Regions from separate parts of the Paenibacillus urinalis genome, predicted to be linked through region 1. Evidence: predicted binding sites of a transcription regulator. Region 1 holds the regulator's gene; each other region holds the start of a gene.
What was found. The regulator CtsR, encoded in region 1, represses protease genes until heat stress. The targets are predictions, from matches to a motif close to ATGGTCAATAAAGGTCAAACA.
Positions count from the first base shown of each region.

Region 2: the regulator CtsR is predicted to act here: its motif matches at 3,328-3,348, upstream of clpP (ATP-dependent Clp endopeptidase proteolytic subunit ClpP).
Region 3: the regulator CtsR is predicted to act here: its motif matches at 3,692-3,712, upstream of clpP (ATP-dependent Clp endopeptidase proteolytic subunit ClpP).

Region 1 is NZ_CP118108.1:4,799,676-4,804,962, forward strand. Features, by position in the region: gene clpC (ATP-dependent protease ATP-binding subunit ClpC) at 1-662, opposite strand, end outside; gene PUW25_RS22385 (protein-arginine kinase McsB) at 856-1,917, opposite strand; gene PUW25_RS22390 (protein-arginine kinase activator protein McsA) at 1,949-2,470, opposite strand; gene PUW25_RS22395 (CtsR family transcriptional regulator) at 2,521-2,982, opposite strand; gene PUW25_RS22400 (GNAT family N-acetyltransferase) at 3,381-4,547, opposite strand; rRNA gene rrf (5S ribosomal RNA) at 4,740-4,856, opposite strand; rRNA gene PUW25_RS22410 (23S ribosomal RNA) at 5,074-5,287, opposite strand, start outside.
Region 2 is NZ_CP118108.1:162,491-167,777, forward strand. Features, by position in the region: gene PUW25_RS00805 (gluconeogenesis factor YvcK family protein) at 1-235, shown strand, start outside; gene whiA (DNA-binding protein WhiA) at 241-1,197, shown strand; gene PUW25_RS00815 (HPr family phosphocarrier protein) at 1,304-1,573, shown strand; gene PUW25_RS00820 (SIMPL domain-containing protein) at 1,778-2,533, shown strand; gene clpP (ATP-dependent Clp endopeptidase proteolytic subunit ClpP) at 2,611-3,210, opposite strand; tRNA gene PUW25_RS00830 (tRNA-Arg) at 3,415-3,489, opposite strand; gene PUW25_RS00835 (sugar-binding transcriptional regulator) at 3,822-4,844, shown strand; gene gap (type I glyceraldehyde-3-phosphate dehydrogenase) at 4,936-5,287, shown strand, end outside.
Region 3 is NZ_CP118108.1:4,392,002-4,397,288, reverse strand. Features, by position in the region: tRNA gene PUW25_RS20290 (tRNA-Arg) at 442-515, shown strand; gene PUW25_RS20285 (hypothetical protein) at 1,081-2,013, shown strand; gene tig (trigger factor) at 2,143-3,474, shown strand; gene clpP (ATP-dependent Clp endopeptidase proteolytic subunit ClpP) at 3,851-4,441, shown strand; gene clpX (ATP-dependent protease ATP-binding subunit ClpX) at 4,454-5,287, shown strand, end outside.

The sequences.
Region 1 (5,287 bases):
AGACCTTCCGCTATTGCTGTTTTACCTACTCCTGGTTCACCGATTAGTACCGGGTTGTTCTTTGTACGACGGCTGAGCACTTGAATAACACGCTCGATCTCTTTACTCCGGCCAATTACCGGATCAAGGTTGCCTTCCTTCGCAATGGAAGTAAGATCACGTGCAAGGCTGTCCAGTGTTGGTGTACTCACGTTAGCTTGTGCTCCATTATGACTGGACACCGCTTCGCTGCTTCCAAGCAATTGAAGTACTTGCTGACGAGCTTTGTTCAGGCTGATGCCCAGGTTGTTCAGTACGCGTGCTGCAACCCCTTCACCTTCACGGATCAGCCCGAGTAGAATATGTTCGGTTCCAACGTAGGTGTGGCCCAATTTACGAGCTTCATCCATCGAAAGTTCAATCACTTTCTTCGCACGTGGTGTATATGCAATATTCGTAGGCTGCTCTTGACCGCGGCCAATGAGCGTTTCTACTTCATCTTGAATTTTTTCAAGTCCTAGACCCAGACCGATAAGAGCTTTGGCAGCAATGCCTTCACCTTCACGAATCAGGCCGAGCAAAATATGTTCGGTACCGATGTTATTATGACCTAAACGAACCGCTTCTTCTTGAGCTAAAGCCAGCACTTTTTGCGCTCGTTCTGTAAATCTTCCAAACATCATAGTTCTTGCACCTCCACAAGTTTAATTGCCTATATCTCTATCCAGATTGCCCGTCACGGACAGCTCTGGCCGACAATCGTCGGTATCATCCCAAGCCGATTGCGAACTGCCTGTTATCTAAGGCAAGATCAGCACTCAGCCGGGTTATTACTGTTATAATATCCATCAAAATAACGCATTTCTCTGACGAGTTCTAATGCTTAAGAACATCTCGTATCATTTGTGCACGGTAGATGTCTCTCGCATTCGGATCCAGGACTTCTTCACCGAATTTCTTCTGCAGAAAACCCGGTTGAGTCATGACATTCAGTTCATTCATTTGAACAATAGAGGGCTCTTCAATCAATCCAAGATCAATGCCCAATCGAACATCTGATAAGCGCTGTGCAGCTTCCTTGGAATCCATGATCACCGCATGGGATAGAATCCCGTAAGAGCGCATAACCCGGTCCATAATCCGCTGCTTCGAATCACGCATCAGTCTCTCGCGTGCATTTCGCTCATGACCAATGATCTGAAGAACGACACTATATAAGTTCTCAATGATTTCAGCTTCAGACTGTCCTAATGTAATTTGATTCGATATTTGAAACAGATTTCCTGTCGCCTCACTGCCTTCTCCATAAATTCCGCGAACCGCGAGACCTACTTGTGATACGGCAGTAAGCACTCGGCTAATTTGCTTCGTCATGACAAGAGCCGGTAAATGCATCATTACGGAAGCTCGGAGACCTGTACCTACATTGGTAGGACAGCTCGTTAGATAGCCTCTTCGGTCATCAAATGAATAATCGATATGGGCTTCGAACACATCATCAATCGCTGATGCCCTCTTCCATGCCTCCTGCACCTGGAAACCTGGGAATAAACATTGGATACGCAAGTGATCCTCTTCATTCACCATAATGCTGATGGATTCATCTTCACTGAGTATAACAGCTCCGTTTCTCGATTCGTTCGCAAGATCGGGGCTGATCAAATGTTTTTCGACCAGAACTTCTTTATCGAATTGATCCAGTTCATTCAAATTCAGTACATGGAATTCACCAAACTTATGAACTTCCTCAAAGCCAAGCACATCAATAAGGTTACGACGTACTTCTCTCGACTGCTCTTCTGTAGCCAGCATTGGAAACGGAAAGCTCTGCACATTACGAGCGACTCTTACCCGGCTACTGATTACGATTTCTGAGTCAGCAGCGGTATTCCGCATCCAATCACTAAGTGGTTTTTCGGTAAACCGGATATCCGACATGGTGCACACCTCCTTACTTTATTACCAAACTTTACTCTTGTGCTATCTCTTTTTCAAGCTCACGAATCTGGTCACGCAGTTTAGCGGCCTCCTCGAACTCTTGAAGATTGATCTTCTCCTGCATTTCACGCTTCAATTCATCCGCTCTGCGTTTAAGGTGAATTTTCTCGCCTGCACGAACCGGCACTTTCCCGATATGTGTGGTGTTGCCATGTACGCGTTTCAGAAGCGGATCCAAGCGACTGGAGAAATGATTGTAGCAGGAACTGCAGCCAAACCGATTAAGCTTACTGAACTGACTAAATGTCATTCCGCATTGCTCACAACGAAGCGTTTCCGGAGAGGGAGCTCCAGCTGTTTTATACTTGCCTGACTCAAAGTCCATAAGCCCTGACAAAAGTCCGTGAATGGAAAAACCGTTGGAGATCCCTGAAATATGGTCACCTTTTTCCTTAGCACAGTTCTCACAAATATGAAATTCCGTCTTCTCTCCGTTTACTATCTTCGTAAAATGGAGCGTAGCCGGGCGTTCATTACATTGTTGACACATCATGACCGCTTACCTCCTTTGCTTCACTTTCTTGATCATATGAACAATCCTATTCATTTGCCCAAGACCGAGATCAGCATTGCTTTTAGCATTCGAGCGCGAATCTGATCACGATAGGGAAGTTTAATAAGCAGTACTTCTCGAGATATAGCCGCCTTGACCAAAGCAGCCTCTCTACGGTTGAGGAATCCGGCCTCTTCCAGCTGATAGATAAGCCCTTCTGCTGCCGTCTGATTAATCTCATCTCCAATATGCTGATGAAAATGTCCATTTAGAGCAAACTGTGCAGGAAGCTCCACACGCTGAATGCGAATATATCCGCCTCCGCCACGCTTACTTTCCACTAGATAGCCTTTTTCAAGGGTAAACCTTGTGCTGATGACGTAATTAATCTGAGACGGTACACAAGAGAACTTATCAGCGAGATCGTTTCTTTGAATCTCAATCAAGCCCTCAGAGCTATCCTGCAAAATATTTTTCAGATATTGCTCGATAATATCAGAAATATTGCGCATTCTACATCCCCCACTATATTTGCCCCTTAAATAACTTGAGTTCATTACATTAAACTACACTAATCATCTGTATCTAAGGAAAAGGCTTCCCAACTGGGGTCACTACCCATCCTTGAAATTACCCATCTTGGACGGAGAACGAATCTCATTCGCCTAGAAAACTCAATGTGACGCCCTGCATCCCTGATACTTCAAATCTGTTTGATCTCTGTTGACTTTGACTTTCTTTGACTTTGTTTTCATTATACCACATTATGTAGAATTCTCAAGAGGGGTTCCTTTTTCATTTTTCTCATTTTGACCTAAAATATGCGCCTTACGAAAAAAACTCCCCTGAATTGTTCAGGAGAGCTCGTTCTTTCAAGGGTCTTACCTAATCTCAGCAGCCTCTAGTTAAATTAGAAGAAGTCCATAAAAAATGTTCGGCATGCAGGAATCACATGATCCAGTTGGGTTGCTCGGAGCGGATTACCTGCTAATCGTTCCATTAAATAAAGTTCCCGTGGCCGCTTGTAGCCCATAAACATCGCTGTAAAGGATTGGATGTCGCCCGATACATCGGCAGTAGACTTGTCATCAGAAGAAAGAAGTTCTATATTACCCTGTCCATCCTCGTTTATAGTCAGGTGCCAAAATCCCGTATTCCAGGATGCTACAGAATCCTCAACTTGGAGAACCAGATCCAAGCTCTGGTTTGCTTCAAACGGATATTGGGCAATAAAAGCTCTCAGATCAACAATACGTGCCATAAAATAAGGAACAAGCTCCTGCTTCACTCTCGGTTCAGGCAGCAGGAAGGGCAGCTCATCGTCTGAGGGTAACATGCTTAACTTAAACTGCTCACTGGGATGGTTTGCAAAATACGTAAGCAGTGCTCGGCGCGCATTCTCATTCGAATAAACAAATTCATCGCATATAAGCTCTTTGTCTTTATTCTCATAAAGCACATATCCTTGCGGCTCTCCCTCAGGAGAGTAGTAAACGGCTGTATGCCCATCCCCATTCAGCACGGATCGTTTCCACCACGCCTCATCTCGAACCAAAGTGCCATTATAGCGACTTGCAAAAGATTGATACAACCCATCAAGTACAGCGATATCCGTTACATCGCGAACAACCTTCCCCTCGTATTCTACTCTTGGTGGAAGCTGGTGAGCTTGAATGAAATACCTTTTGTATTCGGCAAAGACCTCCCAGCCGTATTTACGGTAGAACGGTACCAAAAAAGGATGTAAGAAGGATAGGCTCTGTCCTTGATTCTTCATCTCCTGCAGCGCATGCTTGAGCAATTGGGCCACATGTCCCTTTCTACGGTTTTCCGGCCATGTGGCGACCCCAGCAATGCCGCCCATATCAAATACTTTGCCGTTTACATATACTTGAAAAGGCAATAGAGTCAGCTTTGCTTGTAGTTCTTCATCATCAAACAAACCCCAGTACTGCTCAGGAACAAAGTGCTGTCTCCGCTGTTCCTTCTCCTCAGCAGTCAGCTTATATCTAAAAGCATATTCAGATAATTGTGTACTTACATCAAACTCTTCCATCTTCAATTGCCGAATGACCATGGTTCCACCTCGCGATTCATAATTTAGAAGGTTAGCTCAACTCTTGTCTTTATATATGAAAGTGAACAAAGGATCCAATCTAGCAAAAGTGTGTCAGATCTATATACAGATGTCAATCTGAAGAGTTATATAAGAAAGGTCCTGCAAGTAAAAAAAGACACTATCGAGTGTCATCGATAGTGTCTTATGTGTGCTTGGCAACGTCCTACTCTCCCAGGACCCTTCGGTCCAAGTACCATCGGCGCTGGAGGGCTTAACGATCGTGTTCGGGATGGGTACGTGTGGAACCCCTCCGCTATCGCCACCAAACATGATTTTTCGAAGCTACGCTTCTCGAAATCGCTGCGAGAAAATATCAGTCCTTAGAAGGACATGCAGCTTAAATCTTACAAGGATTTGCTCCCTGAAAACTAGATACGAAACAATGAGCGATGTTAGAATCTTTGTTGACCCGGTTTTGTTCCGGGCCCCGAGAAAGTATTCGGATTTACCGTCGAAGCATTCGCTTCACTTTCTTGGGTATCTTTTGGATAAGCCCTCGACCGATTAGTACTGGTCAGCTCCATGCATTGCTGCACTTCCACCCCCAGCCTATCTACCTCGTCGTCTTCAAGGGGTCTTACTAATTGGGAAATCTCATCTTGAGGGGGGCTTCACGCTTAGATGCTTTCAGCGCTTATCCCGTCCGTACATAGCTACCCAGCGGTGCTCCTGGCGGAACAACTGGTACACCAGCGGTA
Region 2 (5,287 bases), 810 kb from region 1:
ATTGTTCGACTACGTTATTGTAAATAATGGAGATATACCAGAACCGGTACAGGAGATGTATGCGGAGCAAGGCGCTAAGCCTGTACAGATGGATCTGGAAGAAATACTTAAGCTGTCTAACGAGTGTATTGCAGATCGGCTTGTTCTATACAGGACCTATCTTAGACATGATGCCAATAAGCTCAGTCATCATATCTATACGCTCGTTCAAAATTGGATGATTCGAAAGAGGTGAGACCCTTGTCATTTGCGGCACAGACCAAAAAAGAACTAACCATGATCGAAAGCGAGCCTTGCTGTGAAAAAGCGGAGCTGTCAGCACTCATCCGTATGCTTGGAGCGGTTCAGCTCTCGAACAAAAAGGTTATTTTGGACGTTTCTACGGAGAATGCCGCGATAGCAAGGCGAATTTATTCTTTGCTCAAAAAACACTTTCAAGTGCACACCGAGTTGTTAGTTCGTAAGAAAATGCGGCTCAAAAAGAATAATGTATATATCGTCCGAATTCCGGCAAGAGTTCAGGAAATATTAAAGGAGCTTCACATCGTATCGGAAGGATTTATGTTCACACCAGGCATAGAGAAAGCGGTTATCCGCAAAAACTGCTGTAAGCGGGCTTACCTGCGGGGGGCCTTTATGGCTGGTGGATCGGTGAACAATCCGGAAGGATCTTCCTATCATCTTGAGATTGCATCCATGTATGAAGAGCATTGCCAGGCCTTAGTTGATCTTGCAAATGAGTTCAATCTGAATGCACGCTGCATCGAAAGAAAAAAGGGCTTTATTTTTTACATCAAAGAAGGCGAGAAGATCATCGAAATGCTGAGCATCATCGGTGCCCATCAGGCATTGTTCAAATTTGAGGACGTTCGAATTATGCGGGACATGAGAAATTCGGTGAACCGGATTGTAAACTGTGAGACGGCCAATTTGAATAAGACGATTGGTGCAGCTGTCCGCCAGATTGAGAACATCAAATTCCTGGATAAGGAAGTAGGGCTGGATACCCTGCCTGATAAGCTGCGAGAAGTCGCTGAGGTAAGGCTTGCCCATCCGGATATTAATTTGAAGGAAGTTGGGGAATTACTAAAAGGGACAGTGAGCAAATCGGGTGTGAATCACCGCCTGCGCAAAATTGATGAAATGGCTGAAAAAATTAGAACAGAGAAGGGTTTATTTACGAACTCAAACTTGTAGACAATAACTCTTTTTTTTTCTAGTTTCATTCATGCTATAATGGTATAATGTTTATAATTATGAAGTATTGATTGTTGTATAGATTTTGTAGAGGGGGTAAGTTTCCATGACAAAGCACCCGGTAGTAGTCCGTTTGAAGACGGGTCTTCATGCCAGACCAGCCGCACTATTCGTACAAGAAGCGAATAAGTACTCGTCTGAGATTTTTGTGGAAAAAGATGATAAAAAAGTAAATGCAAAGAGCATCATGGGAATTATGAGCCTTGCAATCAGCACAGGGACTGAAGTTGTCATTAGTGCAGAAGGTGCGGATTCAGAACAGGCTGTAAACGCTTTAGTAAGTCTCGTAAGCAAAGAAGAATTGGAGAACCAATAATTCCGCCATCTTTTTTGTAACGCCTAAATACAGAGAGAGCCTCGAGTAATCGCGATGCCATTAAAGCTGAATTCTAGCTTAATGACATAGTGATGAATCGTGGCTTTTTCGTTTTTTTGGACATGCTTGAGGATATTGAAACTTTTTTTAAGAAGACTGCGTCCAATGGTATAGATTGCAAATTCAAGGAGGTTAGATGAAGTGATGAACAAGAAATGGATGAAACCTTTCGCTGCCGCAGCCATTGCCGGAGCACTACTAGTTGGAGGATGGAGCTGGTCTGCAGGGGGGACGGCGCTGGCCCAAGAGGCAGCGGCAACACAGAACTTCGTATCGGTTACAGGAAAAGGTGAGATTGAAGTTAAGCCGGATATTGCCTACCTGTCTATTGGTGCATCATCGGAAGCGGATACTGCAGCGGCGGCACAAAAAGCGAATGCAGCCAAAATTCAAAAGATCACTACACTCTTGAAAAATACCTGGAAAGTGGACAGCAAGGATATTCAAACGAATCAATTCTATGTACAGCCCAATTATACTTACAGCGAGAAGGATGGACAGAAAATTAAGGGCTACACCGCTTATCACACGCTTAAAGTGTCTTACCGTAATCTAGAGAAAGTCGGTGAGCTGCTGGATGCTGCGACCAATGCAGGAGCCAATCAGATCGATAACGTTGTATTCTCTATCGAGGATACAGAAGCGTTTGAAACACAAGTGATAGACAAGGCGATGGCGAATGCGAAGCTTAAAGCTGGAGCGATCGCAAATGCGGCACAGCGTCAGCTGGGTATCGTTCTTAGTGTCAGCCAGGGAAGTATTGATGAACCAGTAGCTTATTACAAGGAATCCATGGAGCTGCAGTCTGCTGCTTCAAGTCAAGACAGCGCCAACACAGCAATTGAGAGCGGAGAGATCAAGCTGTCTACACAGCTGACGGTTCGATATGAGCTGAAGTAAAATTTTTTACCCATGGAATTTAGAAAAATAAAAAATCCTCGGTCCTGAATTTCAGGATCGAGGATTTTTGTTATGTCTTACAGACCTTGTTCAGGTGTGGAAGACTCCAGAACTTTGTCAACCAAACCGTATGCCTTCGCTTCTTCAGCGGACATGAAGTTATCGCGGTCTGTGTCACGCTCAATGCGCTCCAGCGGCTGTCCTGTACGTTCAGCCAGAATGTGGTTCAGCTTATCACGCATTTTGAGAATACGGCGTGCGCGAATTTCAATATCAGAGGCTTGACCTTGTGCTCCACCAAGCGGCTGATGGATCATGACTTCACTGTTAGGGAGAGCAAAACGCTTGCCCTTCGCACCAGCGTTAAGCAGGAAAGCGCCCATTGAAGCAGCCATACCCATACAGATTGTGGAGACATCGGGCTTAATAAATTGCATTGTATCGTATATCGCCATACCCGCAGTGATGGAACCGCCAGGGCTGTTAATGTATAAATGAATATCTTTTTCCGGATCTTCCGCAGCTAGGAACAGCATTTGAGCAATGATGGAATTAGCGACGACATCGTTGACATCACTGCCAAGGAAAATAATGCGATCTTTCAGCAGTCTGGAATAAATGTCATAAGCGCGTTCACCGCGATTGCTTTGTTCTACGACCATAGGAATATAACTCATGCGAAAAACCTCCTCAAAAAAATTTAGAGTTTAAGTTCACGAGACACGAGAACAGGAACTACATCTACATATACTCACTGTTTCCGTATTAACCACATCATAAACAATTTCAAACAAAAAGTCAAAGAAAGTCAAACTATTTTGATAAAAAAAGAAACCTGCTCGGTTTCATCGGTTAATTGTATATGGAACCATTAATAATAATGGCGCGCCCGCGAGGAATCGAACCTCGATCTCAGGCTCCGGAGGCCTACGTCATATCCGTTGGACCACGGGCGCATGTTATAACTGTCGGTGACAGCAATATTGATTATATCCGAATGTAAAAAAATTTGCAAGAGAGTCTCCCGATTGAGTTTGATGTGAGCCATATATGTACAACCTATAGATGAAGGGAATAATTGAAGGGATAAGAGAATGAGATACAACTTTCAAATTGTGATATTTTACACAAGCGAATAAAGGGAAAAGGCTTTGTAAAATATACTTTTGGACCCCTTGCATCGCACGTCAGATTTAGTTAAAATATACGTGGGACTTAAAAAGTTAACCCGGGACATTTTTAGTCCACCTCAGAGACCGGAATGAAGGAGCTTGCGGAAGTGGATAGCATGCGAACGATATTAGAAGTGCAGAAGCAGCTTCTACCTGATCTCATGGACGTAATGAAGAAGAGGTATACCATTCTACGCCAGATCATGATTTCGGAAGTGATTGGAAGGAGAACTCTTGCGAACGCCATGGATATGACAGAGCGTGTACTTAGAGCAGAGACAGATCTGCTGAAGTCGCAAGGACTCATAGAGATCGAGACGGTGGGAATGAGAATCAGCCAGGCTGGAGAAGAGCTGCTTGAAATGCTTGAACCGGTAGCCAAGGAACTGTTTGGACTATCGGAGATGGAAGAGCAGATTAGAAGAACTTATGGACTTCGTAAGGTCATCGTCGTTCCAGGTGATTCTGAGAACTCAGAGTATGCCAAGCGTGAGCTTGGACGTGCCGGTGCCAAGGCGCTTCTCAGCGTCATGAACGATGAAGACGTTGTAGCTGTAACGGGCGGTTCCACGACAGCAGCGATAGCAGAGCATCTGACCCCTTCATCTTCTAAGAGAGATGTATGGTTTGTGCCTGCACGTGGCGGACTTGGAGAAAGTCTGGAGCTTCAGGCAAATACGATTGCTTCCATGATGGCCAAGAAGCTAGGAGCACAATATCGGCTGCTGCACGTACCTGATCTACTAAGCAATCATGCCTATGATTCACTTATACAAGACTCCAACATACAGGAAATTCTGGATATGATCCGTAAGGCACGCATCGTGATTCATGGAATAGGCGGTGCGATGGAAATGGCCAAACGGCGCAAGCTGGCGCCTCAGACGGTTACTGAAATTCGCGATGAAGGTGCGGTGGCAGAATCCTTCGGCTATTATTTCAATAACGAGGGAGAGGTCGTCCATACGATGCTGACACTAGGTATGCGTTTGGAGGACATTAGACACACTGAGCTTGTTATCGCCATCGCAGGCGGTAAGAGCAAGGCAGCTTCGATACAGGCGGTGCTTCGCTTCGGACAGGAAGATATTCTTGTCATTGATGAAGCGGCGGCAGCTGAAATTGTTAAAGATTTATAGAATTTGATTCACTGATTCGTTGTCTTGATGGGCCCTAACAGGCTTGTCTTGAATATATAAAATAAAAGCAAAACTTGGGAGGAACTTACTCATGGTAAAAGTAGGTATTAACGGTTTTGGACGTATTGGACGTAACGTATTCCGCGCAGCGCTGAACAACAGCGATGTAGAAATCGTAGCAATCAATGATTTGACAGACGTAAGCACTTTGGCTCACTTGCTTAAATACGACACAACTCATGGTCGTCTGAACGCAACTGTAGAAGCTAAAGAAGGCGCGCTGATCGTTAACGGCAAAGAAGTTAAAGTATTTGCTGAGCGCAACCCTGAGAACCTGCCTTGGGCAGCTAACGGTGTTGAAATCGTTGTTGAGTCCACTGGTATCTTCACAGCGAAAGAAAAAGCAGAAGCTCACCTTAAAGGCGGAGCTAAAAAAGTTATCA
Region 3 (5,287 bases), 410 kb from region 1:
GAGAGACAACCGAAAGGGTGTCTCTTTTTTGCGTCCGCGGGGATGAGAACCCCAAATGGGGGTTCGTCGGAGCATAGGCATCGATAGCAATCGCATCGCAGTCAGCCGTAAGGCTGTACCCCGACTGGGACGGTGAGAGACAACCGAAAGGGTGTCTCTTTTTTGCGTCCGTGGGGATGAGATCCCCAAATGGGGGTTCGTCGGAGCATAGGCATCGATAGCAATCGCATCGCAGTCAGCCGTAAGGCTGTACCCCGAGTGGGACGATGAGAGACATCCGAAAGGGTGTCTCTTTTTTGCGTCCATGGGGATGAGAACCCCAAATGGGGGTTCGTCGGAGCGTAGGCATCGATAGCATCCGCAGGCTTAACTAAATAAAAAAACAGTTAACGCTTGCTATCGTCACATATATATGATACGATATATCTCGCGCTTGAATTTGTCCCAGTAGCTCAGCTGGATAGAGCAACGGCCTTCTAAGCCGTCGGTCGGGGGTTCGAATCCCTCCTGGGACGTAAAAAAAGAGAGACATCCGAAAGGGTGTCTCTTTTTTGCGTCCATAGGGATGAGAACCCCAAATGGGGGTTCGTCGAAGCATAGACATCGATAGCAATCGCATCGCAGTCAGCCGAGAGGCTGTACCCCGAGTGGGACGATGAGAGACATCCGAAAGGGTGTCTCTTTTTTGCGTCCATAGGGATGAGACCCCAAATGGGGGTTCGTCGGAGCATAGGCATCGATAGCAATCGCATCGCAGTCAGCCGAGAGGCTGTACCCCGAGTGGGACGATGAGAGACATCCGAAAGGGTGCTCTTTTTTGCTTCCGTAGTGATGAGACCCCCAAATGGGGGGTTCGTCGAAGCATAGGCATCGATAGCATCCGCATCGCAGTCAGCCGAGAGGCTGTTTTATCTTAACAACATATCGCTGGTCTGAATGAAATAAGCTAAAATATGTTTTTTTTAGACTGAATTCGGTTATGTTAATATATTAGAGCTATACACGGATATGTAGTTTCTATATAATTCAACAAGTCGATTTATAGTTGTCGTTAAACCGGATAGAGAGGAGGCAGTCATAATGAGCGATACGAACTCCCAAACCAAAGAGAAAAATATTGTTCTCTTCCCGAAGACGCTGGATTACTATCAGATTCAGCTTACCGTAATGCTGGAGAATGAGCGCTATTCGGAAGCGATGCGTTTGCTTGAGTTCCTGCTTCAATGCGAAGGGCAGGAGAAACGGAATTATGAAGAATGGGAAGCTTTGCTGGACTGGCTGCGTGCAGCTTTCCCTCAATATATAGATCGTGATCAGAGAGAAGACGGACGAAGTGACGAGGATCTGGAAGAGAGTGAAGAGGATTTTGCTCGTCAAAATGCCCGAAATAAAATGGCGGAAGATGGAGCATATGCGGATAAGCTGCTAAGAACGGTCATGGAAGAGCCGCTGAGCGAGCAGACGATGCTGGCACTGGATCAGCTGGCCTATATCGAAACACCGGGTATTGATCATTCGCTGTGCGAATGGCTTCAGCAGCGTAAGCTGCATCCATTGCTTCAATTTCGAGTGCTGCAGACCTTGCGCAAAAGAGGATCACAGGCAACGGTATCGCTTACACGAGGATCGGAAAAAGTGGAGGTTGAGGTAGAATCTATTCCACTGAAGCCGGATGAATTCCCGTTTCCGATCATTCGAGTGCTGGAGCTCGTAGCAGATCAGACGGAAGTACATGAACCCACCCTGTTTTATTTTGCTCAGGAATTATGGTCCCAATATGTGATGGCTGTATATGGCACAAGCGACTACCGCTCTATGCTTGAAGGCGATGATTCGACACTCGATATATGGGCTGCGGCGCTCCATGCGGCAGTCGCTGAGAGTCTGGGCGGATCACTGGACGAAGAAGAGATTAGAAGGGTCTACGAAATCACGAGTGAAGTCAGATTTAGATTCGAGCAGGCGTACCGATCCATTAAACGATTTGTATCTGGCGGACTGGATGTAAAATAGCCGAAAACTTCCTTTTGACGCCTGCAAGGGTTTACCCTTGAAATTGCATTTAATGTTGTTTATACTAAAATGGTTATTTTGTACGCGCTTGACATGGTTAACATGTGAAATTTGGAGGGGAAAGCATAAATGAAAGCAACTTGGGAAAAAATAGAGAAGAACCTTGGGGTTCTTGAAGTTGAAGTAGAAGCAGATCGTGTAGCTGCTGCTCTCGACAAGGCTTTTAATAAAGTCGTTAAACAGATAAATGTACCTGGATTCCGTAAGGGTAAAGTGCCTCGCTCGATCTTCGAAGCTCGTTTCGGCGTAGAGAGCCTGTACCAAGACGCGATTGATATCCTTCTTCCTGAAGTGTACACGGAAGCTGTTGATCAAACAGAAATCTTCCCTGTTGAACAACCAGAAGTGGACATCGATCAATTCGCAAAAGGTGAAGCTTTCAAGTTTAAAGCAAAAGTTGTCGTTAAACCTGAAGCAAAACTTGGCGAGTACAAAGGACTTGAAGTTCCTAAGGCAAACACAGAAGTTTCCGAAGAAGAACTGAATGCTGAGCTTGAGCGTCTGCAACAACGTCATGCTGAGCTTGTAGTTATCGAAGAAGGTACTGCAGAGTCCGGCGATATCGCGGTAATCGACTACGAAGGTTCTGTTGATGGAGAACTGTTCGACGGTGGACAAGCTGAGCGTTATTCCCTGGAACTGGGTTCTAACACATTCATTCCTGGCTTTGAAGAGCAAGTAATCGGTCTTGCTACTGGCGACAACAAGGATGTTGAAGTGACATTCCCTGAGGAATATCATGCGGCAGAACTTGCTGGCAAGAAAGCCATCTTCAAAGTGAAAGTGCACGAAATCAAACGCAAAGAGCTTCCTGCAATCGACGATGAGTTTGCGAAGGATGTAAGTGAATTCGATACTCTTGCTGAGTACAAAGAAGATCTTACGAAGCAGCTGTCTGAGCGCAAAGCAGAAGAAGCAAAAGCAAACCAAGAAAATGTTGTTGTTGAGAAAGCGGCTGCTAATGCAGAAGTTGAAATTCCACAAGGAATGATTAACAGCGAAGTTCGCAACATGATGCGTGACTTTGACAACCGTCTTCGTCAACAAGGCATGAACCTTGAAATGTTCATGAGCTTCTCCGGTCAAACGGAAGCAGATCTTCAAAACCAAATGAAGGGCGATGCTGAGAAGCGCGTTCGCAACAACCTGGTTCTTGAAGCAATTGGTAAACAAGAGAACATTGAAGTATCCGATGAGGATATTAACGAAGAGCTGAACAATATGGCGACTTCCTTCAAACGTACTCCAGAAGAGATTCGTCAAATTCTCGAAAGCAACGGTTCTTTCGACAGTCTTCGTGAAGAAGTTCTGCTTCGCAAAACGATTGACTTCCTTCTTGCAAACAGCGTAGAAGTTGACGCTCCAGCTGAGGAAGCTGCTGTAGAAGCAACTGAAGAATAAGATTACACATCACGTTAGAAATATAACAGATAAGGCACGTAAGGTATTTTACTAAACGTGCCTTATTTCTTCTCATGAATATCCATTTTATAGTTAAATATATTATTAAATGGTAATAAGTGAGCTGTCGTGATATTTTAACTGTACCTTCCATATACTTGAGTTATAGGTCTTAACTCCATAGGATGGAAGTCCGATTTGCACATACATAAAAAAAATGGTTAAATATGATCAAGCTTTCTCTTTAGCAGCTGCTTGGCTGAGGAGAGCAGTCATAAATGACATTGAACAGGGAACATGATAAAATTAAGACTGTACTTTATTTAACCCTGATTAATGTGGCAGTAAGATTCTATTATGGAGAAGAGGTCGGAACATGAATCTCGTGCCTATGGTTGTTGAACAAACCAATCGCGGTGAACGTTCTTACGATATATATTCAAGACTATTGAAGGATCGTATTATCTTTCTCAGCGGTGCAATAGATGATGATGTGGCCAACAGCGTTATCGCGCAGCTCTTATTCTTGGCTGCAGAGGATCCGGAGAAGGATATCAGCTTATATATCAATTCACCAGGTGGTTCTGTTACTGCGGGGTTGGGTATATATGATACAATGCAATTTATTAAGCCAGACGTTTCAACCATCTGCGTAGGGATGGCTGCCAGCATGGGCTCACTTCTGCTCACTGCGGGTGCACCTGGCAAGCGCTTTGCGCTGGAGAACAGTGAAGTTATGATACATCAGCCGCTTGGCGGGATCCAAGGTCAGGCATCCGATATTCAAATTCACGCCGACTGGATTATTAAAACGCGTCAGAAGCTTAATCAGATCTACGTGGAGCGTACGGGTCAACCCCTTGATAAAATCGAGCGTGATACGGACCGCGACTATTTTATGAGCGCGGAAGAAGCTTTAGAATACCGTATCATTGACCAAGTACTCACCAGACCGATTAATTCTTAAAGGGGTGGTTAGATGTTTAAATTTAACGATGAGAAAGGGCAGCTTAAATGTTCTTTCTGTGGTAAATCCCAGGAACAGGTTCGTAAGCTTGTCGCTGGACCAGGGGTATATATTTGTGACGAATGCATCGAGCTGTGTGCAGAGATTGTAGAGGAAGAACTCGGTCATGATGAAGAGATTGATCTGAAGGATATTCCAAAACCGATGCAGATTCGTGATATTTTGGATCAGTATGTTATCGGTCAGGAGCAAGCGAAGAAATCGCTGTCTGTTGCCGTTTATAATCATTACAAGCGCATTAATACACAGAGCAAGATTGACGATGTAGAAATGTCGAAGAGTAACATTCTGCTATTGGGACCAACGGGTTCTGGTAAAACGCTCTTGGCTCAAACCATGGCGAAGATTCTAAATGTTCCATTTGCGATTGCAGACGCTACCTCGCTCACAGAAGCAGGGTACGTAGGTGAAGACGTTGAGAATATTCTGCTCAAGCTCATTCAAGCTGCTGATTATGATGTTGAGAAGGCAGAGCGCGGCATTATTTATATCGATGAGATTGATAAAGTAGCACGTAAGTCGGAGAACCCTTCGATTACACGTGATGTATCCGGTGAAGGCGTACAGCAGGCCCTCCTCAAAATTCTAGAGGGTACGGTTGCTTCCGTTCCACCACAAGGCGGACGTAAGCATCCTCATCAGGAATTCATTCAAATCGATACTACAAATATTTTGTTCATCTGCGGCGGTGCCTTTGACGGACTCGAGCAAATGATCAAACGCCGTATCGGCAAAAAAGTAATCGGTTTTAACTCTTCTGCTGAGCAGAAGGATCTGAAGCCGGGT